Regions from separate parts of the Bacillus tuaregi genome, predicted to be linked through region 1. Evidence: predicted binding sites of a transcription regulator. Region 1 holds the regulator's gene; each other region holds the start of a gene.
What was found. Region 1 encodes Rex, which represses fermentation and respiration genes when NADH is low (regulators of the CRP and FNR family bind a similar motif). Its sites were predicted from a motif close to TTGTGAAATATTTCACAA; they were not measured.
Positions count from the first base shown of each region.

Region 2: a site for Rex is predicted at 1,201-1,218, ahead of pflB (formate C-acetyltransferase). Genes of this name have one in related genera too.
Region 3: a site for Rex is predicted at 1,900-1,917, ahead of BQ5321_RS11920 (4Fe-4S dicluster domain-containing protein). Genes of this name have one in related genera too.
Region 4: a site for Rex is predicted at 1,298-1,315, ahead of BQ5321_RS10660 (hydrogenase small subunit). Genes of this name have one in related genera too.

Region 1 is NZ_LT629731.1:4,002,718-4,007,901, reverse strand. Features, by position in the region: gene tsaD (tRNA (adenosine(37)-N6)-threonylcarbamoyltransferase complex transferase subunit TsaD) at 1-411, shown strand, start outside; gene BQ5321_RS21595 (ABC-F family ATP-binding cassette domain-containing protein) at 727-2,649, opposite strand; gene moaC (cyclic pyranopterin monophosphate synthase MoaC) at 2,845-3,327, shown strand; gene BQ5321_RS21585 (redox-sensing transcriptional repressor Rex) at 3,417-4,076, shown strand; gene BQ5321_RS21580 (YdiK family protein) at 4,096-4,302, opposite strand; gene BQ5321_RS21575 (CPBP family intramembrane glutamic endopeptidase) at 4,328-5,014, opposite strand.
Region 2 is NZ_LT629731.1:2,601,373-2,606,556, reverse strand. Features, by position in the region: gene pflB (formate C-acetyltransferase) at 1-1,110, opposite strand, end outside; gene BQ5321_RS14785 (hypothetical protein) at 1,424-1,879, opposite strand; gene BQ5321_RS14780 (DHH family phosphoesterase) at 2,444-3,631, shown strand; gene BQ5321_RS23795 (YuzL family protein) at 3,675-3,806, shown strand; gene BQ5321_RS14775 (ABC-F family ATP-binding cassette domain-containing protein) at 3,855-5,184, opposite strand, start outside.
Region 3 is NZ_LT629731.1:2,004,727-2,009,910, reverse strand. Features, by position in the region: gene BQ5321_RS11925 (aldehyde ferredoxin oxidoreductase family protein) at 1-1,335, opposite strand, end outside; gene BQ5321_RS11920 (4Fe-4S dicluster domain-containing protein) at 1,335-1,814, opposite strand; gene BQ5321_RS11915 (AraC family transcriptional regulator) at 2,040-2,897, shown strand; gene BQ5321_RS11910 (DUF1292 domain-containing protein) at 2,989-3,264, opposite strand; gene BQ5321_RS11905 (DUF72 domain-containing protein) at 3,403-4,251, opposite strand; gene BQ5321_RS11900 (spermidine/spermine N(1)-acetyltransferase) at 4,330-4,845, opposite strand; partial or broken gene BQ5321_RS11895 (MarR family transcriptional regulator) at 4,866-5,018, opposite strand.
Region 4 is NZ_LT629731.1:1,746,819-1,752,002, reverse strand. Features, by position in the region: gene BQ5321_RS10665 (nickel-dependent hydrogenase large subunit) at 1-166, opposite strand, end outside; gene BQ5321_RS10660 (hydrogenase small subunit) at 166-1,233, opposite strand; gene tatC (twin-arginine translocase subunit TatC) at 1,431-2,192, opposite strand; gene BQ5321_RS10650 (twin-arginine translocase TatA/TatE family subunit) at 2,513-2,716, opposite strand; gene ilvA (threonine ammonia-lyase IlvA) at 2,883-4,151, opposite strand; gene BQ5321_RS10640 (hypothetical protein) at 4,670-4,969, shown strand; gene BQ5321_RS10635 (dihydrofolate reductase) at 5,008-5,184, opposite strand, start outside.

The DNA.
Region 1 (5,184 bases):
GATTTTAGCTTTAGTGGCCTGAAATCGGCAGTTATTAACACTGTCCACAATGCAGAGCAGCGTGGGGAACCTATTAAGCCAGAGGATCTTGCAGCCAGCTTTCAGGCGAGTGTAATAGATGTATTGGTAACTAAGACAGTGAAGGCAGTAAAGGAATATGGAGTAAAACAAGTATTACTGGCCGGCGGTGTAGCAGCCAATAAAGGCTTACGGGCTGTGTTGACGGAAGCCTTTAACGAATTAGCGGAGGTTGAGCTGGTTATTCCACCGTTAAAGTTATGCACAGATAATGCGGCTATGATTGCCGCGGCAGGAAGTGTAATGTATGAAAAAGGGCAACGGGCAGGCTTGGCATTAAATGCAAATCCAGGTCTTGATATAACTATCCACAATGAAGGAAAAGACTTCTGATTAGTCAGGAGTCTTTTTCTGTTGATAAGGTAGTAGTCTGTTGGTAAAAAAAGTAGATATTCACAATCGTTGATTGGAAAAGAGACGATAAAAGTCTGAAAATTCCCTAAAATGTGGATAAGTCTGTGGATACTGTTAACAATGTGGATAAACCAGGGGTAGAATTGTGGATAATGTGGAAAAGTGTGTGGAAAGTTGTAATAAAGGCTATTGGGCTGTGGTTAAAAATGTGGAAAAACGAAGCATAGCTGACGATGCTTCGTTTTTTGTAAGGCTAGGTTATGAACAAGCTCATTATTATTTTGTGGATGATTACTATTCATCCGCCAATAAGGTCCATTCCTCCACAAACTGTTCTAGCTCTTGTTTCTGTTTTTCTACTTCCTCATGAATGTGAAGTGATTTTTCGTGGTCTTGAAATATTTCTGGATCACAGAGAAGCTGTTCATTTGCTTCAATTTTTTGTTCGAGCTCTTCAATAATCCCTTCTAGCTCTTCAATTCTTCTAAGGCGCTGTCTTTCCAGCTTCTTAGCTTCTTTGTCCTGTTGATAACTCGTCTTTTCCTGCTTTATCGGTTGACCGGCTTCCTTTTTTTGTTCCTCCAGCTCCTTTAACTCTTCCTGCTCAAGTTTCTTTTCCACATAATAATCATAATCACCCAAATACTCAGTAGAGCCGTATTTGCTAAGCTCAACCACTTTAGAAGCAATACGGTTGATAAAGTACCGGTCGTGGGAAACGAATAGAATGGTGCCCGGATAATCGACTAGGGAATTTTCCAGTATTTCTTTACTATCTAAATCAAGATGGTTGGTCGGCTCGTCTAATATTAAAAGGTTTGCTTTCTGCATCATCAGCTTCGCAAGTGCCAAACGGGCCTTTTCACCGCCGCTCAAGGTAGATACAATTTTTAATACATCATCACCTGAGAATAAAAAGTTTCCGAGAATCGTACGGATTTCTTTTTCACTTTTTAAAGGATAATCGTCCCAAAGCTCATTGAGTACCTTTTTGTTTGAGGTGAGTTCAGCTTGTTCCTGATCATAGTAACCAATCGATACATTTGTACCATATTGAATATCACCTTCTTGTGGTTCGAGCTTTTTCATAATTGTTTTTAATAATGTTGATTTACCAATCCCGTTTGGTCCGACAAGGGCAATGCTTTCTCCTCTTGTCAGACGTATATTTATATCCTGAGAGACAGCTTCTTCGGTATAACCAATAGACAGAGATCTAACCTGTAAAACTTCATTTCCAGATTGTTTTTCTATATCAAAGGAGAAGGAAGCTGATTTTTCATTTCCTAATGGACGATCCATTAACTCCATTCTTTCCAGCTTTTTACGTCGACTCTGAGCCCGTTTCGTTGTAGAGGCTCGGGCAAGATTACGCTGGATAAAATCCTGCAGCTTATTGACCTCCTCTTGCTGTTTTTCATATTGCTTCATTTCCCGTTCATAATTCTCAGCTTTTTTATCTAAGTAAGAGCTATAGTTTCCTACATATTTAGTGATTTGCTGCCGAGATATTTCATAGACCTGATTCACAACCTTATCGAGGAAATAACGGTCATGGGATACAATCAGGATAGCACCTTCATAGCCCTGTAGATATTGTTCAAGCCAGGATAATGTATCAATATCAAGGTGGTTTGTCGGCTCATCGAGAATTAGTATCTCGGGCTTTGATAGCAGTAATTTACCAAGTGCTAGACGTGTCTTTTGCCCGCCGCTTAAGGATGAAATTTTAGTATGATAATCAAAGGATTGAAAATTCAGTCCATGCAGTACAGAGCGAATGTCAGCTTCATACTGATAGCCACCTTTTTCCTTAAATTCCACCTGCAGGACATCATATTCCTTTAGTACCTTTTCGTAACTGGCCTCATTTTGAAGAGTGGCTGGGTCAGACATTTGATTTTCCAAGCTTCGCAGCTTTTGTTCCTGCTGTCTTAGATCAGCAAAAACGGATAGCATTTCCTCCCAAATAGATACATTTGATTCAAGACCTGTATCCTGAGCAAGGTAGCCAATTTTCACTTCTTTTGGCTTAATAATATCGCCTGAGTCATAGGATAGATGCCCAGCGATTATTTTTAATAAGGTAGATTTTCCTGCACCGTTTCTTCCAACTAAAGCGATGCGGTCTCGCGTTTGTACCTCTAATTTTATATTTGATAAAATAATATCTGCTCCATAGTATTTACATAATTGATTGATTTGTAATAAAATCATGATTGTTCACCTCTATACTACTAGATTAACCGATAAAGAGGTTGACAGCAATACATAGGGAATTGAGCGGTTATAGATAGATTCAATAGTAATTGTATATTTTATTAAAATAGGAAACACTATTTGTGAAGGAGAATACAAAGTAAAGACAAATACCTATAAAATAGTGTATCATTTATAAAGAGGGGTTTTTATATGGCTGAGTTTACTCATTTTAATGAGCAAGGCAGAGCAAAGATGGTAGATGTCAGTGAGAAAGCTGAGTCCTTTCGAACTGCGGCTGCAATATCAAGTATTATTGTGAGTCAGGAAATATATGATAAAATAACGAATAACCAAATGAAAAAGGGAGACGTTTTAGCGGTTGCCCAGGTTGCAGGAATAATGGCAGCAAAAAAGACATCGGATATTATTCCCATGTGTCATCCGCTTTCATTAACTGGTGTTGATATCTCATTTTCATGGGAATCAAAGAATGAAGATTATGAATTGTTTATTAAAGTTTTTGTTAAAACGAAAGGGAGCACTGGAGTAGAAATGGAAGCCCTCACTGCCGCGTCTGTGTGCGCTTTAACAGTCTATGATATGTGTAAAGCAATCGATAAAGGAATGGTGATAGGAGAGACATATTTAGTAGAGAAAACAGGTGGCAAAAACGGGGACTTTAAAAGGATGTAAAAATGAAAGTGTTTACAGACAGGTGTTTAGTCATTAATGGCCCGTACACAAAGTGAAAAAGGAATAAGGAAGGGAAAAGGGGGATTCGAATGGCAAATGAAACGACCAAGATACCGCAAGCAACAGCAAAGAGATTGCCTTTATATTATCGATTTTTAACAAATTTACACGCGTCTGGAAAACAAAGAGTATCTTCAGCTGAGCTTAGTGAAGCAGTGAAGGTAGATTCAGCAACAATCCGGAGAGATTTTTCTTATTTTGGTGCATTGGGTAAAAAAGGTTATGGATATAATGTTCAGTATTTGCTATCCTTTTTCCGTAAAACTTTGGACCAGGATGAACTGACAAAGGTGGCTTTAATTGGAGTCGGAAATCTTGGAACGGCCTTTTTAAATTATAATTTCTTAAAAAATAATAACACCAAAATTGCAGTCGCTTTTGACGTACAGGCAGATAAAGTCGACCATAAGATTGGGAATGTACCTGTCTATCATATGGATAATCTTGAAAAGGTTATAGAGGAACAGGGAATTGAGGTTGCCATACTAACCATTCCGGCACCGGTAGCCCAATTTGTGACAGACCGGCTGTTGAAGGCTAATATAAGGGGAATATTAAACTTTACACCTGCTCGTTTAACAGTGCCTGCACATGTACGCGTACACCATATAGATCTAGCAGTAGAGCTTCAATCACTTGTATACTTCTTAAAGCACTATTCAATAGAAGAAGAAGCAACAGATGAATAAAAAAATGGCCCTTATAGGGTCATTTTTTTGTCTGCTGCTTTTTTAGCTGAAAGTGAAACAGAATCATTCGAATTCCTGAACCAAAGTCAAAGGTGGCAAGGATAATAAGCAAGATGGTGAAAAATCCCCAGCCGCCATCCTCGTTAATATTTTGAATCGCGAAGAAGGTAAATAATGTACCAAGAAATATATAAATGATACCCGAAAAAAGCGGTGATTGTCTCAAAGCATAATCCTCCATGAATTAAGATTTATAATGGTTGGAACAAATCCGGATATAGCTGCATAATCACGACAATGGTATTCATTGATACATGAGCGAAAATCGGGACCAGTATCCGTTTTGTTTTGACATACAAAAAAGCAAACGTAAAGCCCATTGCTGAGTATAGGAGTACGTGTTCTGGCTCCCCATGTGCAAAGGCAAAAATAAGTGAACTGATAAGACCGGCTAGAAAGAAATTCAATCGGGTGTAAAGAGCCCCGAATAGAATTTTACGGAACACAATTTCTTCTAGAATGGGTCCAATAATGGAAGTGACAAGGATGACCATAGGAGCTGTCTTAATGAGATTAACGATTTGCTCTGTGTTATCTGATCCTATTTCAATACCAAGCAAATATTCAATATTTGCTGCTGTAATTTGGGCAAAGAAGGCCAAAAAAATTCCTCCAACGGCCCAATACATGGAGTCTCGAGGTGACAAAGCCCTTTCATTGCGAACAGGGTTTGTCCATTCCCTTCGTAGGAGAAAAAGAATGATGATGAGAGTAACAGAAAAGCTAATCATTATCCATAAGGAAACAGATAGTTCCGCCATTTCCTGAGGGCTCTTTCCTAATAAACTACCAAAATAAGTGACAAGAGGTACCCCTAAAATCCCGGAAAGGTGCATGAATGTATATGCAATCAAAATAAACCAATATTCTTTCTTCAAAGTGAAGTTCTCCTTTAACATATATCCTGTATAAAGCATATCTATTTCATTTTATCAGTAATCCTCTAAAACCCTCAAATTATAACACCTAATATTTCACATGGTATAAGCTTAAGTAAACATGGCGATAAATAATATTTGTGAGCCGTTTAGTTATTTTATCATTTACC
Region 2 (5,184 bases), 1.4 Mb from region 1:
TTCAGGTAATTTTGTTGACCAAAGAATGGTTAAGTTTGGTTCTGGAGCCGGTCCTAGGTTATCTAAAGTGTGTAAGAAACGGAAAGAGTTCTTTGTCACTAAAGGACGGCCGTCAAGAGCCATACCTGCGATAGATTCTGTTACCCATGTTGGGTCGCCGCTATATAATTCGTTATATTCAGGTGTTCTTGCGAATTTTACAAGACGAAGCTTCATAACAAAATGGTCAACTAATTCTTGTGCTTCTTGTTCTGTTAAAGTCCCATTCTGTAAATCTCTTTCAATATAAATATCTAAGAAAGTAGAAGTACGACCAAGACTCATAGCAGCACCATTTTGTTCCTTAATTGCAGCTAAATAGCCAAAGTATAGCCATTGAATTGCTTCCTTCGCATTTTTCGCTGGTTGAGAAATATCAAAGCCATAAGAAGCAGCCATTTGTTTTAATTCTTTTAAGGCACGATATTGTTCACTGTATTCCTCGCGGTCACGAATGACATCATCTGACATAGTGCCATCGCCGATATATTGATATTCTTTAAGTTTTTCTTGCATTAAGAAATCTACACCATAAAGAGCGACACGGCGATAGTCACCAATAATACGTCCGCGTCCATAAGCATCAGGTAATCCCGTGATAACACCAGCGGAACGGGCAGCTCTCATCTCTGGTGTGTAAGCATCGAAAACGCCTTGGTTATGTGTTTTGCGGTAATCCGTAAAGGTATGTTCAACTTCTTTGTCTAACTCGAATCCGTATGATTCTAAAGCGGTTTTTGCCATGCGGATTCCGCCAAATGGCATTAACGAACGTTTAAAAGGTTTATCTGTTTGGAAACCAACGATTTGTTCAAGTTCTTGTGTTAAGTATCCAGGTCCGTGTGAAGTAATGGTTGAAACGATTTTTGTGTCAGCATCCAAGACGCCGCCAGCTTCACGCTCTTTTTTAGATAGTTCCATTACTTGATCCCAAAGTTTTGTTGTTGCTTCTGTAGGTCCTTCTAAAAAGCTATCATCACCAGTATAAGGGGTAAAGTTCTTTAAAATAAAATCTCTTACATTTACTTCTTTTTGCCAAACGCCATTTGTAAAATCTCTCCATTGTTCCATTGTTACGTCACCTCATTGGTTTAAAATAGTTACTCATTGTTTGCTAGTAGGTAGTAGTACAATGACTATATTAGTAGTGTAACAGATAGTTTATGAAAGTAATCACATTATATATGAACAATTTATGAATGTTAAAAAACCCTTGATATACAAGGGTTTCAAGTTATCTTTGTATTATGATAGTTTGAATAATTAGTTCTATTTATTTGAAACTGTATTATATACAAAATGAAAATTGTATAACTGTTATACATAAAGAAAGCGCTATCAGGTTAATGTATTAGATCCACACTGTCTTTTGACAAGTAGAGATTTAATCAACTACTATATAGGCAATCATTGGTCCTTCATGATTTTTATCAGAATGGGACAGACAAATTAAACGATAGATTCCTTCCTTTTGAAATTGTAGCGGTACGATTGTTTCCTCCCCTTTCTTTACAGATCCTTTTATATCTGTGTTTTCGATGATGAAGGGATGTTCTTTTCCGTTCACCCCCAAAATAGATAAATGAACCTTTTCGCCAACTTCCATAAATATGGTGCCAGGATCCCAACGGTACACCTCGATTTTCGTGTTATCGGGTAATTTGGCTGAAAACTCACCCGTTACAAGATGGATTTCCCTTATCTTATCTTGATGGTCCTCCTGTTTAAATACCGCTTCGTTCTCTTGGTTTATAAAAAACCATCCTCCTGCAGATGCTAATATTACCATGAAAATAATACAATACCATAAAAGACGTTTTTTAATAATAACAAGCTTCATAACCACCCTCCTTAAATTTGGCTGCGAATTTGATTAATAAGTCTTGTTAGCCATTATATGCGGACAAGGGGGGAGAACTTGTCATCAAAAATGAAAGCTTCTGTTTGAGAACAAGGAAAATGAACATATGCTTAACTTCATTCAGCAAATGCTTTTTGTACCGAAAGCTTGCGACAGGTACAGAAGTCCTCCACTTCTACAAGTGGGAACTGAATGCAAATGGTTCTATGATTCAGTGGGGACTCAAACCCTGGCTGAATGAAGTTAAGCCTTCGGCGGATGTCACGGATTTTTTAAAGGTAGTTTACCCAAGCGAGCTCAGGTAATCCGGACGCAAATTCGACGGGCGAATTTGATAGATTTTACATTTTTTCTTTCTATGGGAATAAACATTTTGTATGAAATGAGGATTTCTTTTTGACAAGCGGGAGCTAAAGTTATAATGTTTTATATATTATGTTTCATTCTTATATGATCAGAGAGTGTTTGTAAAAAAAGGCAGCAGAACGTTTAGTACTTGTTCGTTTCTTTTACATACAATTAATGCTGGAGAGGTGGGTTATTTTGATTCATTTATATACTCATAATGATTTAGATGGTCTGGGATGCGGAATACTAGCGAAATTAGCTTTTGGTGAAGAGGTGGAGGTTCATTATAATTCTGTCGCCAGAATAAATTCGCAGGTTGAACGTTTTTTTGATGCAACAAAGCAAAATGAGCTTCGAAACAATACTATATGGGTCACAGACTTAAGTGTCAATGAAGCAAATAGTAAACGGATTGATCAATTTGTTCGAGAAGGTGGTAAAGCACAATTCATTGATCATCATAAAACAGCCTTGCATTTAAATGAATATAGCTGGGCGGAAGTAATGGTTGAATATGAAGATGGAAGATTAACCTCTGCAACATCATTGTTTTATGATTATTTACTAGAAAATCAATGGTTGACAGCAAAGGGTTCGTTAAATGAATTTGTAGAGTTGATTCGGCTATATGATACATGGGAATGGGAAAAGAATAATGAAATGAAAGCAAAACAGCTAAATGATTTATTCTCGCTCCTTTCACTTGATGATTTTGAAGGAAAGATGCTTGCGAGACTGAAGACTGAGGGTTCATTTTCATTTAATGAGTTTGAACAGCAGCTGCTCAAAATGGAAGAAGAGAAAATAAATCGATATATTCGCAAGAAAAATCGTGAACTAATCCAAACGTTTATTGATGACCATTGTGTCGGAATTGTTCATGCTGAAATGTATCATTCTGAACTAGGGAATGAGCTTGGTAAGGAAAATAGTCATCTTGATTATATTGTGATTCTGAACATGGGCGGGAAAAAGGTGAGCTTCCGAACGATTCATGATCATGTGGATGTTTCTGAAGTTGCTGGTAAATTTGGCGGTGGCGGACATGTGAAGGCTTCGGGCTGCACGATGAATGAAACAGCCTATAAGCTGTTTGTTCAGGAGGTTTTTCCACTTGACCCGTCAAGGCTTGATGCACCCAAAAATCAGTATAATCTTAAGAATAATCCAGAAGGCTCACTTTATGAAAATAACAATCGTGAAAAATGGTTTATTAAGGAGCATAATCAGCAATGGATTGTTGAAAATGGCAGCAAAACATTACCGCTGACCTTTAACAGCTTTACGGAAGCGGAACACTTCGTTAAAAGGCAATACAATGCTGCATTATCAAGAGATGATCAATATATGGAATATCTTAAGAATATCAAAGGGAAAGCATAAGAAATCATTTATTTCGGCAATATAAGGGTGGAGGTGTTTCAATATGAGTAAACGAAAGCAAGATCCATCCAAAATAGGACTAAGCTCATCTCGTGTAGAAGGTCAAGGAACAACAACAATGGAAACAGGCATGAGAGAGGTATCCTCTGCACGAAAAAAAACAAAGCAATCATAATAAAACGCAAAGGGATAATCCCTTTGCGTTTTGTTTTGCAAGAAATGTTTAGCTTTGGTACATGTCAGCGATTTGTTTCTGTAGGTCGCTGTCTTCTAAATACTCATCATAGGTCATTTGTTTATCTACCATACCGTTCGGTGTAATTTCTATAATACGGTTAGCAATTGTCTGGATGAACTGATGATCATGAGATGAGAAGATCAGGGATCCTTTAAAGGCAATAAGTCCGTTATTGAGAGCGGTGATCGATTCAAGATCCAGGTGGTTCGTCGGTTCATCTAATAATAATACATTTGCCCCGCTTAGCATCATTTTTGAAAGCATACAGCGTACTTTTTCTCCACCAGAAAGAACACTGGCCTTTTTCATCACTTCTTCGCCTGAGAATAGCATTCTTCCTAGAAAACCTCTTAAAAAGCTTTCGCTTTCATCCTTTGGTGAAAATTGACGCAGCCAATCAACTAGGTTTAAATCACTGTTTTCAAAGTAGCGGGAATTATCTTTTGGAAAATAAGCTTGTGAGGTTGTCACTCCCCACTTAAATGAACCGCTATCAGGTTCCATTTCTCCCATTAGAATTTTGAATAAAGTCGTTTTAGCTGTTTCATTTGTGCCTACAAGGGCAATTTTGTCATCTTTATTCATAATGAAGCTTATATTGTCTAAAATCTTCTCGCCATCGATGGTTTTGGAAATACCTTCAACTCGTAATAAATCATTGCCGATTTCACGATCCGGAGTAAACCCAACGTATGGATAACGACGGGAGGATGGCCTAATATCATCTAGTGAAATTTTATCTAGTAATTTTTTTCGCGACGTCGCTTGCTTAGATTTAGATGCATTCGCACTAAAGCGGGCGATAAAGTTTTGCAACTCTTTAATTTTTTCTTCTTTTTTCTTATTAGCATCCTGTGCCATTTTTAATGCTAATTGGCTTGATTCATACCAGAAGTCGTAATTTCCTACATAGATTTGAATTTTTCCAAAGTCAAGGTCTGCAATGTGGGTACAGACTTTATTTAAGAAATGACGATCGTGAGAAACGACAATCACTGTGTTTTCAAAATTGATTAGAAATTCCTCAAGCCATTGAATGGCTTTAATATCAAGGTGGTTGGTTGGCTCATCCAGTAACAGTACATCAGGTTTTCCAAATAAAGCTTGGGCAAGCAGAACCTTTACTTTTTCAGCTCCAGAAATATCAGCCATTTTTTTTTGGTGAAGCTCCTCTTCAATCCCAAGACCTTTTAATAGAATGGCGGCATCTGATTCTGCTTCCCATCCATTCAATTCGGCAAATTCTCCCTCAAGTTCAGCTGCTTTCATGCCATCCTCATCTGTAAAGTCAGCTTTCATATATATGGCATCTTTT
Region 3 (5,184 bases), 2.0 Mb from region 1:
GCCACGATTGGAAGTAGCATATTCCAGTCCCATCCCCTGTAGGGCACGTCCATCATAAGCAGGCATTTCTTGTTTTTTAACCGTCATTGAAAGCTCTGGATGACCAAATTCCTCTGCCATTCTATAAGAGCCTAAGGCCAGCTTGTCCCCGAAGCCTTCCCTGTAACCAGTCATTCTCGTCAACTCGACAATGGCATCCGAATCGCCGAATAATAGATTTCTTCCCATATCCTTTTTCGTTGCAAAGCCCTTTTCATATAATTCCATTGCACAGGCAATCGTTGAACCCATGGTAATCGGATCCATGCCTAGCTCATTACAAAGGAAGTTGGCTTCACAGACTGCCTGCAGATCACTTACACCGCAGGAAGCTCCAAATGCCCAGCCTGCTTCATATTCTGGTCCTTCTCCAAAATCAGTGTACTTAGATCGCTCGAGCTTAGTTACCCTGCCACAGCCAATCGCGCAGTCAAAGCAGCCTCTGTTCCGAATCAAATATTTATCAGCCAACGTTTCACCGCCGATATCATCTGCCTTATCGAATACCGATTCCTGCCAGTTTCTTGTTGGGAGTCCACCTGACTCATTTAGGATATTCACGAGAATCTCTGTGCCGTAGGCTGAAAGTCCAGCACCAGTGACAGGGTTTTCTTTAATTTTCACAAGTGAATCCATGCAGGCATCCATAAACTCCTTAGGCATGGCGGCCGTTACCGATCTTGTACCTTTCGCCACAATAGCCTTTAGATTTTTGGAGCCCATGACAGCACCAAGCCCAGAACGTCCTGCTGCTCTTGTTTTATCATTCATAATCGTTGCAAACAGGACAAGCCTTTCACCTGCAGGTCCGATACAGGCAACTCTCGCATCCTCATCCGTTTCTTTTAACAGCTCATCTGTTGTTTGCGGTACTTCCTTGCCCCACAAATGGCTGGCATCCCTTAATTCGATATGGTCATCATTAATATAAAGATAGATTGGCTTTTTCGCTTTTCCTTCAAAAATGATGCCATCGTAGCCTGCATATTTCAATTCGGGACCGAAATAGCCTCCGGAGTTACTAGCCCCGATTGTGCCTGTCAAAGGCGCTTTCGTTACCACCTCATACCTTCCGGCCGAAGTGGCTGTAGTACCTGTTAACGGTCCCGTCATAAAGATGAGATTGTTTTCAGGACTAAGCGGGTCTACCTTTGGATCCACTTCGTTTATGTAAAGTTTGGTCCCTAGACCCCTGCCTCCAAGATATTGCTTTGCTTCCCGAAAATCCAGTGCTTCCGTTGTAATGGTTTCATTTATTAAATTGACTCTTATGAGCTTTCCCTTCCAGCCGTTCATCAACTATTCACCTCTGCAAACAAATCCTTAAATTTTTCTGCGATGACTCTTTTCTTATGAATGTTACCTGTTGAACCATCGACATACTGAATGGCTCCTGCTAAACAGACCTTTGCACAATTTGGATCCCCACCGCATAGATCACATTTGACAATTTCCTTTTTGACAGAATTGAAGGAAATATTCCCAAACGGACAGGCACTGATACACATTTTACATACAATACATTTGTCTGGATTTGAGACCACTGCGCCGCTTTCATCTCTCGAAAATGCATTAACAGGGCACACCTTCATACAGGATGGGTCTTCACACTGCATACACATGACAGGGACAGATATAGCAGCCTCTTCATAAAAGAGTACATGTACAGCAGCTTCCCTCGGATTGAATTCACCTGTTTTGTTAAACGAGCAAATCAGCTCACAGCTGCGACAGTTCGTGCATTTTTCAGGAGAAATCGTTAATATTTTACTCATGATTATCCTGGTTACCGCAATCGCGATGCCAGTTACACCTCCTCAAATTACATAATATTACCTCTATTTAACTTTAATATTAATTTTGTGAAAAAACTAACAAACTTCTTTAAAAAGTAATGCTATTTTTTGTCAATATTTATCCATATCCAAAAATTGGTGCAAGTAGTACGATAGCAGTATACAACAGGACCATCAAATAAAAGATTTTGAGGTGTTTATGGAATGCTGACTAATTTTAAACGAGATGTAGAATTAGCAGATGGCTTAGAAACAGATTATATGAAAATATTATTTTATGACCTTTCTCCTATGGACTGCGATTACAAAACCTACGAATACACAAGACTTTGTACCATTCTTGATGGCCGGAAGCATGTATCCGTTAATGAAGACATTCAGTTTACCTATCAGCCTGGACAATTTATCCTCCTTCCACCCCATTCAAATGTCCATATGAATATTGATACCTCGACAAAGGCGCTTGTCTTCGAGCTCAACGATACCCTTTTAAAAGGAGTAACGGAAAAGATTAGCTTAGATTTTGAAGCGGATTATGATGCTCTATTGGAGGACAGATTTTTCCTGGGAACCATCACTCATCTGCTCGGGAAAAGCTTGGATAAACTGATGGATATTTCAACTAAGGCAGAAAAAAATAAGGAGTTTCTCATTGACCTTTACGCACAGGAGCTTGTCTATCATTTAGTTCAGATCAAAGGTGTTCATCAAATTATTAATATAGAGCAGGATCATCCCATCTTTCAAACAATCAAATACATAAAAGAAAATATTAAACAGCCCATCAGTATTAAACAGCTTGCCTCAGACATCTACATGTCCGAGACCAATTTCTGTAATTCTTTTAAAAAGGTGGTCGGTCTAACCCCAAAGGAATACATAACAAACCTTAAAATGCTGCAAGCAAAGGAGTTGCTAAAGCTCCATAATGTAACGGAAGTAGCATACGAGCTGGGATACGAAAATATATCACATTTTATCGCTCTGTTTAAAAATAAATACGGCATGACACCGAAGCATTATAAAAGCATTGGAAACGCTCCGGTTATCTATAAATATTAGGGATGAACTTTTACGTAAAAAAATAGAGCAGGCGCATCATTATACACGCGCCTACTCTATTTTATACAACAGTAGATTTTACTGAATGTTGTTATTCCTCGTCGTCATCCTCCATGATTTCATCAAAGGCTGCCGAAACCTTGTCAAATTCGTTTTCACTATCAATTGCTGAAAAATCACCATCCTGGTCGACTTTCATGAAGAAAATATCAATATCCTCATCACTTTCTTCACGGACATCCTCCGCAAAAGCAACGGCCACATAGTCGGTCCCTTCAATATTCATGGAAGCTAGCACTTCGACTTCCAGCTCTTCATCATTTTCATCCGTAATCGTAAAAACCTCTCCCACTTCAATCTTTTCCATGACAATACCCCCTAAATATAGTTTCCTTTCATTTATTCCCAAAAAAGTGGGCATTCATTCAATCCAAACAGTTGTACAATCGGTGTCAGGCACCGTAAATGGACAGTTTGCGTTATTTTGTTTTTTTGGTGTAGACACCTAAAATAACCCAAGCTGTTTTGGAGCTAGTCCTTCATATTCGATACCTAAAAGCTGCTGGAATTCTTTGGCGTTAGAGGCTGCGTCTCCACCGGAGTTGTTGTTAAAAATGACGTAGATATCCTTTGTTTGCTGGGACAATTGCTGTAGAACCTGCTGCATCTCCAGTAGCTCTGACTCGTTATACTTATACAAAAAGCGAACCTCACGCCAGTCGACCCCCTCCTGCTTGTTCCAGCCCTGTGTGTTTCTGCCATGCATACGTACTAAAGTCAAATTGGAATCTGTTGCAGTAGGTACGAGTGGAACGGAGCCTTCTCCTGATTGCGGTTCATCTGCAATTGAATGAATCCAGCCCTCCTCCTTCATAAAGCGTAACGTACCCTCCCGATAAGCATCGCTATACCAGGATTGATGGCGAAACTCAAGAGCTACGGGAATATCCTCCATCATTTTCCTGCAGGATCTGATATAGGCCACATTCTCCTTCCGGCAATGAAACCAGGGCGGAAATTGAAACAGGACCATCGCTAATTTATTTGTTTCCTGATAGGGCTTCAAGGAAGCTTTAAAGGCATCAAACATCTCTGTGACGCTGGTAAAAGGAATATCCTTTCCCCGCCGATGCTTCGTCATCCCCTGATAGGCTTTCACCACAAAGCGGAAATTTTCCGGTGTCTCACTGACCCATTTTTCCACATTTCGAAGCGGTGAAATCGCGTAAAAAGAAGAATCCACTTCAACTATTGGAAAATGGCTACTGTACTGCGCTAATTTATCCCGCTGTCTAATGCCGTCACGGTAAAGGGAATCATGATCGCCCCAGCCTGCAAGGCCTATGTATATCAAGGTTTGAGTCCCTCCTTTTTTGTGTTGTGCAGTCTAATTAGTTTTTGTTAGTCAAACAAATCGATCTATAAAAAGCGATTATAGTGTCTTAGTCATGATGTAATCTACCTGCTCTTCATCGCCCATATAAAAAGCGTGTGCTCCGGTTTGAACAAACCCCATTTTCTCATAAAAAGCGATGGCATTATCGTTTTGATCCCATACACCTAGCCAAATTTTCTTCATCTGACGTTCCAATGCGATATTAATCGCTTGATCTAGAAGATACTTACCAAGCCCAAGCTTTTGAAACTTTCGTTTTATATAAATTCTCTCAATTTCAAGTGCGTCGTCACCCATTTCTTCCGACTGAGCGTCATGGCAATTAAGCTTTAAATATCCAGCAACTTCATCCCCAGCAAAAACAAAATAGAATTCAGAAGAAAGATTGGTCAGTTCTTTTTCTATTTGCTTTAAGTTGAATGCCTTTTCCAAATAGGCATTCATATTCTCCGGTGAATTCTGATCCTTAAAGGTTTCATTAAAGGTTTCATAGCTAATGGTTTGAAGTGTGTTTAAATCCTTAAGAGTACATTTTTTAAAATGGATCTTCATCTATCGGTCCCCTCCGTCTATTAATATTTTCTCTTGTTTCCTTTTTTGACAAATTCCCAGTCTTTTTCGATATTCTTTCTTACTTTCTGTAAAAGATGATAGATGGTTTCTATTTTTCCTTCAGAAAACCCCTCTAGTGCAACATGATTAGAATGATTATTTTCAACCTTAATCATAAAGGAATTAACGCGAATCAGTCTATTTTTTTCAAGAACCATCATCTATCTCGTTTTCTTGATATTGGCCATCCTATTCCATGGACCCATCGGCATTGGAATGTTATTAACCGTATGCTTAGGAGGTCTCCTTTTAAATTTCTTTATGCCGAAAACGGAAAAA
Region 4 (5,184 bases), 2.3 Mb from region 1:
CCCATACATCACGAGGATCTCGGTCTCGTACAATCAGCTCAATTCCCCTGACTGCGGTACCAGAACTAAATGCATCTTGTATCACTCCGCTATCATCTATGTCAGCCTCTACTCTAAGATGACCCTCTATCCTTGTAATTGGATCAACTACTATTCTCTCACTCATTATTCTTCACCTCGTCGATCATCACTTTTCTTCTTTATGACCGTTCCAGTTGCATGTGCAGCAACACCAGCTGCTGTTACACCTAAAGCAGCAAGACCGATTTTATCGATATCTGCCGTTGTTTGCGTACCTGGAATCTTAGCCCGTCTAACAAAGAATGGTCCATTATCCCAGAAGCCTTTTTCTGAGCAGCCAATACAAGGGTTACCAGACTGAATTGGGTAGCTTACACCGCCATTCCATCTCATTTCTGCACAAGCATTATAGGTGGTTGGACCCTTACATCCCATCTTATATAGGCAATAGCCTTGCTTTGCTCCTTCATCATCAAAGGATTCTACGAATAAGCCAGCATCAAAATAGGCTCTCCGATTACATTTATCATGAATACGGTGTCGATAAAATGCCTTCGGTCTTCCTGCTGAGTCTAATTCAGGAATTTCGCCAAAGGTAATAATATGGGCAATAACCCCAGTCATCACTTCAGCAATTGGTGGGCAGCCTGGAACGAGAATGACAGGTTTATTACTTACAATGCTCTTTAATGGCTTTGCACCAGTTGGATTTGGTTTTGCGGCCGGAATTCCTCCCCACGAAGCACAGCTACCATAGGAAATAATGGCTTTTGCATCTGCAGCTACTTCCAAAAGGCTTTCCTTTGCATCAACGCCACCAATCATCGTATAGCCAGAATCAGGTATACTGCCTTCCACCGCTAGCACATACTCGCCCTTATAGTTTTCGATGACATGTTTGAGTGCTTCTTCTACCTGAAAGCCGGAAGCTGCAGATAATACCTCCGAATATTCAAGCGAAATAAAATCAAATAATACACTTTCTGTCTTTGGATGTGTAGAGCGAATAAAGGATTCTGAACATCCGGTACAATCCTGAAACTGGAGCCAAATAACCGGCACTCTGGCGTTTGTTTCTAATGCGTTTACTACTTTGTTTGACTGCGTGTAATCTAGCCCCATCGTTGCTGCTAACGCGGTGCACATCTTCAAGAAGTCCCTTCTTGATATGCCATGCTCCAAAGCAGTTTCATAAACTGTTGGTCTTTTCATGACCGGGATCCCCTTTCTGTAAGTTTATTTGAAATTTTCTACTATCATCCTAAATTTAACATATTTGTGAAACATTTAAATTAAATTCAAAATTTTGTAACTTATTGTTCTTAACTGTATTTTTCTATTGTTTATATTGTTAACTTCTATAAATATAGAAAAAAGACTTCGATCCATATCGAAGTCTTTTTTCTATTTTATTCATTTATTACATCATCATCATAGCCAAGTTCTGCTGCTCGCTGCTTTTCCTTTTTTAGTTTCCTTTTATATACGAACTTTGACAAATTCACACTGATTTCATATAGAAATAATAATGGAACGGCCACAAGAAAATCCGACATGAAATCTGGCGGTGAAATGAAGATTGCAACTACGATTAAAGCAAAATAAGCATATTTTCGAACCTTTGTCAGTACGTATGGATTCACTATACCTAAAGATGTTAAAAACATTAACACGACAGGAAGTTCAAAAAGTACTCCAAACGGTACTGTGGTTGTTAAAATGAAACGAAAATATTTTTCAGCTGTAAAATTAGTAGCCATCATATCTCCACCAAGTTCTATTAGGAAGCTCATAATGGTTGGAAAAATGACGAAATAACCGAAACAAAGTCCTAATATAAATAAGAAAAACAAGGCTGGTACGTATGATAGTGACACTTTTCTTTCAATCGGCTTCAAAGCTGGTTTGACAAACAACCAAATTTGTAAAGCCAGCACTGGAATGGTTCCTGCAATAGAAATAACAGTGGCAATCATAAAATAAACCCAAAGGATATCACTAGGTCCCAGTACAATTAACTTGACATCCAAATCTTTTGTCATCCATTGATAGAGCTCTTCAACAAAAACAAAGCCGACAATGAAAAAAACAATAAAAGCAGCAACTGTAATAATGAGTCGTGTTCTTAATTCATCTAAATGATCAACTACATTTAATTCTTTATCTTCCATCTACTTCCCCTGCTTTTTTCTTTTCTACCGAAAAAGTGTAGGACCTGTAACTTAATCAAATTCGCCCGTCGAATTTGCGTCCGGATTACCTGAGCTCGCTCGGGTAAACTACCTTTAAAATATCCGTGACATCCGCCGGAGGCTTAACTTCATTCAGCCGGGGTTTAAACCCCCACTGAATCGAAGAACCTTTTGCATTCATCTCCCACTTGTAGAAGTAGAGGACTTCTGCTGAATGAAGTTAAAGTTTAAGCTGTCCCAAAATGAAGTAAAATACCATTTTTTATAGAAGAAAAAAGGTGTAAGAATAATCCTACACCTTATTTAGTCACATTTTTCACTTCTTTTTTTACATCTTCTACTTCATCCATAACATCGCTTGTAAGATCGCGTGTAGATTTTTTAAATTCACGTAAGGTTTGACCAAATGCACGCCCTATTTCAGGTAACTTCTTTGGTCCAAAAATAATAAGTGCTAGAATAAGGATTAATATTAAACCGGGAACACCTATATTTGATAACATATCATAACATCTCCCTTTGTTATTACTTGTCTTACTACCATGATTATATTACATTGCCTACTGTTTTTGGGAAATGAACGGTAAATTTTCATGTAATCTTCACAAAGTAAATAAAACCTTTACAATGTGTGATGATTATCATTTTATTATTCATGAAAATCTGCCGTTAGATTAATAAATGGAACAGCGTGCTGTCATTATTAATTTCAGTATACGAAAAGCCTTTTTTCTGCATTCTGTCAATTAATCCATTATAATCATTTTTACTTTTCAATTCAATCCCAACTAACGCAGGCCCATTGTCTTTATTATTCTTCTTAGTATATTCAAAACGAGTAATATCATCATTTGGTCCAAGAACTTCATCTAAAAACTCTCTTAGTGCGCCTGCACGTTGTGGAAAATTAACGATAAAATAATGTAATAACCCTTCATATAGAAGCGATCTTTCTTTAATATCCTGCATCCTGCCGATATCATTATTGCCTCCACTAATCACCAATACAACTGTCTTGCCTTTTATTTGATCCTTATAAAAATCAAGTGCAGCAACAGGCAGTGCACCTGCAGGTTCAGCGACTATCGCATGTTGATTATATAATTCTAAAATAGATGTACATACTTTTCCTTCTGGAACAACAATAATATCATCTAACAGATCTTCACAAACCGCAAAGGATTTTTCTCCAACACAAGCTACTGCTGCACCGTCGACAAAGCCATCAATCGAATCCAGCTGTGTAACTTGATGATTTTCAATCGAAGTTTTCATTGAAGGAGCTCCTGCGGGCTCAATTCCAATCATTTTCGTTTCTGGCGATACGCTTTTCATATAGGTGCTCATCCCGGACATTAATCCGCCGCCACCAATACTACCGAAAACGTAGTCAATTTTTTCCTCGCAATCATTTAAAATCTCAACAGCTACCGTACCTTGACCTGCCATAACCTTTTCATCATTAAATGGATGAATAAACGTTCGACCTTCTTCTTCCGCGCAAATAACAGCCTGATTATAGGAAGCATCAAAGGTGTCACCGGCCAAGACGATTTCAACATATTCTCTTCCATGCATCTCAACAGAGCTAATCTTTTGTTTTGGAGTTGTTGTTGGCATGAAGATTTTTCCTTTAATTTTCAATTTTCTGCATGCATATGCAACACCTTGAGCATGGTTTCCCGCACTTGCACAAATAACGCCGTTAACAAGCTTTTCTTGTGGAAGCATTTTAATGGAATAATACGCTCCGCGCAATTTAAAAGAGCGAACAACCTGTAAATCCTCGCGCTTTAAATAAATATTACACTCATATTTTTCGGATAATCGTTCATTTTTTTGCAATGGCGTTTGGGTAACGATATCTTTCAGATGCTGGTATGCTATGAGAATATCCTCCACTTGCAACCATTTCTTTTTCATAACTTTCTGTTCCATACCTTCACCCTCAATTCATTCTGTGTATCCTAATATTTTAATCAGTACATTATAACATGAATTTTGAGATTTTCCATTACTCTTTCATAATATAAATAAAATTCTGTTAGCTATTAGTATTAATATTTATCAAATTCGCCCGTCGAATTTGCGTCCGGATTACCTGAGCTCGCTCGATAAACTACCTAAAAAAAATCCGTGACATCCGCCGGAGGCTTAACTTCATTCAGCCGGGGTTTGAACCCCACTGAATCGAAGAACCATTTGCCTTTATCCCCCACTTGAAGAAGTGGAGGACTTCTGCTGAATGCAGTTAAAATAACGTTCATTTAGAAATATATAATAATATTTTCTATGAATGATAGGTTTGATTACAGAGAAAAATGTCTGAATTCGTTGAATTATACCTTTAATATGTGATATATATGTTATACAAGGTAAAAATATTTTTAATTATCTATATCTATTAATCGTTTATAATAATAGTAATATAGTAAATGTTTGGGAGGATATATGAAATGAGTAAGCTTAAAACAGCAGAAATGGTTGCAGATATGGTTGGATTGGATTATGGATATGTAGTTGAAGCAATTGAATATTTTAAAACCATTGACGAAGCCTTTAATTGGATTTTCCTTTCAGAAGAAAACCCGCTCCGACCATATACACAAGAACAATTAATACAAAAACTAGCTTCCGTGACAGTTGAGGAAATGCAGGAGCTAAATGCAAAATCACTTGCTGAATATATGGTAATCGATGCAGATCATACTTATTTAACACCATATGGCGTCGCTTACATTCGTATTACACGATAATCTAATAAAAAGAAAGCAACCCTTCGGCTGCTTTCTTTTTATTTTCCTTCTGTACTTCGTTCATAAACCGCAAAAAAGTAATCATATGGATTTTTTTCATCCCTTAGACCTTTTTCCTCTGATACCAATCTCCAATCGGATTCAGGAAACTCAGGAAAATATGTATCACCAGCAAAAGTATCCTTTATTTTCGTAATATAAAGGCGTTTTGCCAA